DNA from 2 places in the Curtobacterium sp. MCSS17_011 genome. Region 2 is predicted to be linked to the other one. Evidence: predicted binding sites of a transcription regulator. Region 2 holds the regulator's gene; the other holds the start of a gene.

Region 1 (3,404 bases), on a different contig from region 2:
TGCTCTCGACGGACGACGGTCAACGGCATGGGGTCATGCGCTCCTTGCTAAACGGCAGGCGTGGTGAAGAAGTCCGCGTAGGACGGCTCGGAACGACCGGCGAGCAGCGAGGGGTCCTGGATGCGACGTTCGACGTACGCGTCGATGATCGCCGGGTCGGTGAGACCGACGCGGGTGTGGCTGCCACCGATCCGTGCCGTCCGAGGCATCCCGGAGTACGTGCTGTGCATGTCGTGTCCCGCCCTTCTTGCTTGCCGTGTGTCCCCTGCGGACAGCTGAACTCTTTCACGAAGTGAACGGTCAGTTCAACGAACCATTCGCACTGTGTACGTTTTGCGCGCCGAACGGTTCGGCGGCATCCGTCAGGGCCGTCAGGAGCTGCAGGAGTGCCGCCCGTCGCGGCTCGTCGAGCGGTGCGAACAGGCCGTCGAGCACCCCCTCGGCGATGCGGTGTCCCTCCTCGAGCACCCGCCGACCGTCCTCGGTGACGGTGTGCTCGATGCGGCGGCCCCGGCCGGCGGTCCGGGTGATGAGCCCACGGTCGAGCATCCGGTTCGCGAGGGTGCCGAACGCCTGGTCGCTCTGGAACGTCGCGACGGCGAGGTCGTGCCCCGAGGCACGGGGCATCCGGTCGATCGCACGCAGGGCGTCCCACTGCACGAGCGTCACGCCGAGGTCGCGCAGGGCGGCGTCCATCGTGCGGTGGTTGCGGTACTGCGCCCGCTTGACGGCGTGGCCCAGGGCTTCGAGGTCGGTCAGCATGGTGCTATGGTATCAACACTCGTACATAAACATGTTGATACGGAGCACTCATGACCGACTCCCGCACCCGCACCGCGCTCGTCCTGCACGGCGGCGGCGGCCCCAGGACCGTCGCACCGATCGTCGCGCACCTCGCACCCGCCTTCCACGTCGTCGCCCCCACGCACCCCGGGTGGGACGGCACCCCGTGCCCGGACGGGATCGACTCCGTCCCGGCCCTGGCGGCCGCGTACCTCGAGCAGCTCCTCGCCGCCGGGGAGCAGGACGTCGTGCTCGTGGGGTCGTCGATCGGCGGCTGGATCGCCCTCGAGATGGCCGTGCAGGCAGCTGCCGACGACCGGTTCGCCGCGGTCGTCGGTGCCGTCGTCGACATCGACGGCGTGGGTGCGGTGGTCGAGGGCGAACCGATCGCCGACTTCTTCGCCCTCGATGCCCGCGGGCTGGCCGAGGTCGCCTGGCACGATCCCGAGCGGGGGTACCAGGACCCGGCGTCGGTCACCGAGGAACAACAGGCGGTGCAGCGGTCGAACGGGCAGACCATGGCGGTCGTCGCCGGCCGGTCGATGAGCGACCCGACCCTGCTCGGGCGGCTCGGGGCCGTACGGGTGCCGACGCTCGTGGTCTTCGGTGCGAGCGACGGGGTCGTGACGCCGGCGTACGGTCGCGCGGTGGCGGCGGCCGTGCCGGGTTCGGTGTTCGCCGAGGTCCCGGCCGCTGGGCACCTGCCCCACCTCGAGGCCCCCGCGGCCACGTGGGCGGTCATCGACCCGTTCCTCGGCGGCTGATCGGCGGTCGACGGTTCTCGGCGTCTTCCGAGCGATCTTTTGGCACTCACCAGGGTCGAGTGCTAAAACGGTGGCAGTTGAGTCGAGGGGACTCAACGAGAACCACGAAGGAGTTGATTCCGATGACGATGAACTTCGACCCGTTCCGCGAGCTCGACCGACTCGCGGGTTCACTCCTCGGCACCGCCGCCGGCCCGCGCTCGATGCCGATGGACCTGTACCGCACCGGGGACCACTACGTCCTCGACGTCGACCTGCCCGGCATCGACCCGGGCTCCGTCGACATCGACGTGGACGGCTCCGTCCTGACCATCCGCGCCGAGCGCACCCTGGGCGCGCCCGAGGGCTCGCAGTGGCTCACGCGTGAGCGCCAGCCCGGCACGTTCGTCCGACAGCTCACGCTCGGCGAAGGCCTGGACACCGAGCGCATCACCGCCGGGTACGACAACGGCGTGCTGAGCGTCACGATCCCGGTCAAGGAGTCCGCGAAGCCGCGCAAGATCGCCGTCACCGTCGGTGGCGCGTCGGAGCAGCTCGCGGTCGGTTCCGGCGCCGCCGCCGAGTGAGGAGCTGAGCGATGACGTCCGTCCTGCTGAACGCTGTGGTCGCGGTCCTCGTCGTCACCGCGGCGCTCGCGCTGACGAGCCTGGACCGGCGCACCGCCGTGCTCCTCGGGGCCACCGGCAGCCTGACCGGCACGTTCCTGACCTGGGTCGCCGCGCCCCGGCTCGTCGAGCAGTCGCTCCTGGCGCCCTGGGTCGCGGCGGTCCTCGGCACGGCCCTGCTGATCGCGGGGTGGAGCGCGGTCCGCGCCTACTCGGACATCTTCGAGGCACCACGCGACGAAGAACCCGAGACGGGGGCACTGATGACCGTGGGCGGGTCCGCCCCGTCGGTGCGGTGACCATGTGACGGACGGGAGGCCCGGCGCACGTCGTGCGCCGGGCCTCCCGTCGTTCCGTCGGTCGCGTGGGCGACCGTCGGGACTACTCCTTGTTCAGCTTGTCCTGCACCAGGCCGGCCGTCTTCTCGACGACGTTCGGCAGCTCGGTGGTGCCGTAGAGGCGGACGTCGGGGTGCGTGGGCGGGGGCATCGGGACCGAGGTGGTCGGGCCGTCGTGGTACGAGTACTCGCCCTTGCCGTCGAACGAGGGGCCGCTCGCCCACGGGCCGTTCTTCGCCTCGGCACCGTCGGAGAAGTTGAGGTACTGGTAGTTGACCTCCTGGTTCTCCTTCGACTGCGGGAAGTTGCTCGGCACGGGGAAGCCCTCGACGCCCTTCTCGCGCAGCTCGGCCGCGGCGGTCGCCCACATGTTCTGGTGCATGGTGTCTCGGGCGATGAGGAAGGACAGCAGGTCCCGCACGCCGTGGTCGTCGGTCATGTGGTAGAGCCGGGCGGCCTGCACACGTCCCTGCATCTCGGCGTTCTCGTTCGCCGTGAAGTCGGCGAGCAGGTTGCCGCTGGCGGTGATGTACGAGCCCTGCCAGGGGTTGCCGTTGCTGTCCACCGGACGGGCACCCGCACCGGCGACGATGGCGTGCTGGACGTCCGTGCCGCCGACGATCGCGGCGACCGTGGGGTCGTCCTGCAGCGCGTCCTCGGTGATGCCGAGCGGGGACTTCTCGAGCAGCTGGGCGATCATCGTCGCGAGCATCTCGACGTGGCCCATCTCCTCGGCGCCGATGCCGAACACCATGTCGCGGTACTTGCCGGGGATGTGCATGTTCCACGCCTGGAACTGGTACTGCAGCGCGACGGAGATCTCTCCGTACTGGCCACCGAGCACCTCCTGCAGCTTGCGGGCGTAGATCGCGTCGGGCTTGTCGGGCGTTGCCTTGAACTGGAGTTCCTGCTTG
Region 2 (3,404 bases):
GGCCTGAGCCGGAACCCCGTGGCGACGACAGAAGAAGGCAGGTGATCCATGGCCAGTCAGGATTGGTTCGACAAGGACTTCTACAAGGTCCTCGGCGTGTCCAAGGACGCCTCCGACGCGGAGCTCAAGAAGACGTACCGGAAGCTCGCACGGCAGTTCCACCCGGACTCCAACCCGGGTGACGCCGCCGCCGAGAACCGCTTCAAGGAGATCAGCGAGGCCTACTCGGTGCTCTCCGACAAAGAGCAGCGCCAGGAGTACGACCAGGTCCGCGCGATGGGTTCCGGCGCTCGCTTCACAGCGGGCGGCGGGGGCCAGGGCGGATTCGAGGACGTCTTCGGCGGGATGTTCGGGCAGCAGGGCGGTGGCGGACAGCGTGTCCGCTTCGGCCAGGGCGGCCCCGGAGGTGCCGGCGGTTTCGAGGACATCCTCGGCGGGATGTTCGGCGGTGGTGGAGGCTTCGGCCAGACCTCCGGCGGCTACCGCGGCTTCGGTGGTCCGACGAAGGGCCGGGACGTCACGGCGTCGACGACGCTCGACTTCACCACGGCGATCGCCGGCGACACCGTCAAGCTGTCACAGGGCAACGGTCGGCCGGTGAACGTCCGCATCCCCGCGGGCGTGGCCGACGGCCAGAAGATCCGGCTGCGCGGTCGCGGCGAACCGTCGCCCGACGGCGGTGAGGCGGGTGACCTGGTGGTCGCCGTGTCGGTGCGCAAGCACCCGGTCTTCGAGCGCGACGGGCTGAACCTGCGAGTGGACGTCCCCGTGACCTTCGCCGAGGCGGCGCTCGGCGCGACGATCGAGGTCCCGACGCTCGGCGGCTCGCCCGTGAAGCTCAAGGTCGCCCCCGGCACGCCGTCGGGTCGCGTCCTGCGCGTCAAGGGGCGCGGCGTCACGACGAAGAACGGCACGGGCGACCTGCTCGCGACCGTCCAGGTCGCGGTGCCGTCGCACCTGTCGGAGAAGCAGCGCGAGGCCGTCGAGGCACTCGCGGCCGCGCTGCCCGACGAGAACCCCCGCGAGGACCTCCTCGCCAAGGCGCGCGACTAGCGCGCGCGACCACAGCAGTGGACCCAGCCTGGAGGCTCGGCGCGGCTCCGTCAGGAAGCCGCCCCGAGCCTCCAGGCTGGTCTCCACCCCACGCGGACGACGGAAAGGAACACGCCATGACCGACATGGACGAGAACTCGCCCGTCTTCGCGATCGCGGTCGCGGCCGAGCTCGCCGAGATGCACCCGCAGACGCTGCGGCAGTACGACCGGCTCGGCCTGGTCGTGCCGGGCCGTACCCGCGGCGGTTCGCGGCGCTACTCCATGCGTGACGTCGCGCAGCTGCGCGAGATCGCGCGCCTCGGCTCCGAGGGCGTGTCGCTGGAGGGGATCCGGCGGGTGCTCGACCTGGAGAACGAGAACAAGGCGCTGCGTGACCGGGTACGCGAGCTCGAGTCGGCGTTGGCCGACCAGCTCATCAACCGACCCGGGGCGCGGGTGTTCGCCGCCACCGCGAGCGGTGCGGCCATCTCGCTGAAGGCGGGGTCACGTCCGCAGCGGAACACGCAGATCGTGCTCTACCGCGGGCCGCGCTGACTTTTGTCTCGTATGTATTGCATGTAGTATTTCAACATGCGAAAATGGGCTGCACTCTGTTCATCACTGATCGTCGTCGCTGTGGCCAGCGGAACGGGTGCTGTACCCGCCGCGGCAGACGTCCGGCAGGAGGACCGTCGTACGGCGATCGAGCACTCGGCCGACGGGTCGGAGACCGCGGTGCTCGTGCACGGGATCGGCAGTGCGTCCGCCGCTGCCTCTGCTGAGCGCCGTCGGTTCGCGCACAGCGACCTGCAGCCCGCCGGGCGCTTCGTCGAGGCGGGCGAGGTCGTGACGGTCTCGATCCCGCAGGGTGCGCCCACCATGGAGATCGCGATCGGGTTGATCGGCACGTACGCGGCCCACAACGACGGCCGCGACGTCGGATACCGGCGGACCGCGCTCGTCCCCGGCGTCAACGAGGTCACCGCGGTGCACGACGGCATGGTGTCGCTCGTCAGCACGGCGGACGGCGGCTCGGCGAGGGCGACGGTCTCCGGGGGCGAACCCGTACCGACCTGGGTCCGTGGGCAGAGCACCGCTGAGTCCTTCGCCGCGGACCTCGAGCGGTGGGCGGACGCCCCGTTCGTCGAGGTCGTCTCGGACCGCATGTTCGGCGACTTCCAGAAGCCGAAGACGGGCACCCTGATCCCGGCGGACGACCTCGCTGCGCGGACTGCGAACTGGGACCGGGTCGTCGAGCTCACGGACTCGACCTACGGACTGGACGACGACGCGGTCGGTACGTCGCACAAGCATCCGCACCGCATACACATCGTTGCCCCGGACACCGGGGGTGGGTACGCGAACGCCAGCAACGGCCGGATCCTGTTCCACGTCAGTTCCGGTGCGGCCGGGGACCTGTTCCGCGACCCGCTGCACGACCAGTGGGCGCTCTGGCACGAGATCGGGCACACCTACGAGTCGACGATCAACTCCTTCCCGGGGACGGCCGAGACCATCACGAACATCTCGTCGCTCGCGGTGCAGGTCGGGCTTGGTTTCGGGAGCCGGTGGGACGAGACGACCGCGTCGTTCGAGCGGTACTTCGCCTCGGAGGACCGGAACTGGCTCGAGGCGAGCGACCGCGTCCGGCTGCTCGCGTGGGAGCAGCTGCGCCGTGCGTTCGGTGATGCCTTCCTGCCCCGGTTCTTCGCGGCTCTCCGCGCTGAGTCTGCGGTCGTGAACCCGCACGTGCTCACCACCGATGACCGCCACGCGCTCTTCGTGACGACGGCGTCTCGGGTCGCCGATCGGAACCTCGCACCGTTCTACGACGCCCTCGGGTTCCCGATGTCCGACGCGACGCGGTCGGCCATCGGCGAACTGCCGCCGCTCGACCAGCGGATCTGGGACAACGTCGACTCGCGCCACCGTGTCATCGAGTACGTCGTGCCCGGCTACGACCCGCCCGTCGGTGTCATCGACGGTCCGCTCCCGACGGTGCCGGTCGGGCGTCGCCTGGTCGACGCTCCGGCCGTCACGGCGCTCGGCACCGCGAGCGGTCGTGGTTCGGCTGCGGTGGTCGATGCCACCGCGGCGGCTGACGTCGTCGGATCCGACACCGGCCGGCTTGCCGTCCGACTCCGGAGCAGCGACGGCACCGAGGACTCCATCATCGTCACGACCGCTGCCGTCGGTGGTGACGCCGTCGTGGCGCGAGGGCAGGCGAACCGTCCGATCGGTGTGCTGTGGCTGGACGGCCGCGGCACCCTGGGTTGGCGAGCGGCGACGTCCTGGAACGCGCACACATCGTGGTCGGGTCACGCCTACCTGCACATCGAGCAGTACGACCCGGACGGCACCCTCATCACG

What was found. The regulator HspR, encoded in region 2, represses chaperone genes until heat shock. The targets are predictions, from matches to a motif close to AAGTTGAGTCNNNNNGACTCAACTT.
Region 1: a site for HspR is predicted at 1,622-1,646, ahead of DEJ17_RS10780 (Hsp20/alpha crystallin family protein). Genes of this name have one in related genera too.

Annotation. Positions count from the first base shown of each region.
Region 1 covers NZ_QKLE01000014.1:13,538-16,941, reverse strand. The annotation lists gene DEJ17_RS10800 (MarR family winged helix-turn-helix transcriptional regulator) at 1-29, opposite strand, end outside; gene DEJ17_RS10795 (hypothetical protein) at 48-230, opposite strand; gene DEJ17_RS10790 (MarR family winged helix-turn-helix transcriptional regulator) at 301-762, opposite strand; gene DEJ17_RS10785 (alpha/beta fold hydrolase) at 813-1,547, shown strand; gene DEJ17_RS10780 (Hsp20/alpha crystallin family protein) at 1,670-2,113, shown strand; gene DEJ17_RS10775 (hypothetical protein) at 2,125-2,451, shown strand; gene DEJ17_RS10770 (manganese catalase family protein) at 2,534-3,404, opposite strand, start outside.
Region 2 covers NZ_QKLE01000003.1:176,509-179,912, reverse strand. The annotation lists gene DEJ17_RS03470 (nucleotide exchange factor GrpE) at 1-7, shown strand, start outside; gene DEJ17_RS03465 (DnaJ C-terminal domain-containing protein) at 49-1,053, shown strand; gene DEJ17_RS03460 (heat shock protein transcriptional repressor HspR) at 1,179-1,589, shown strand; gene DEJ17_RS03455 (M60 family metallopeptidase) at 1,671-3,404, shown strand, end outside.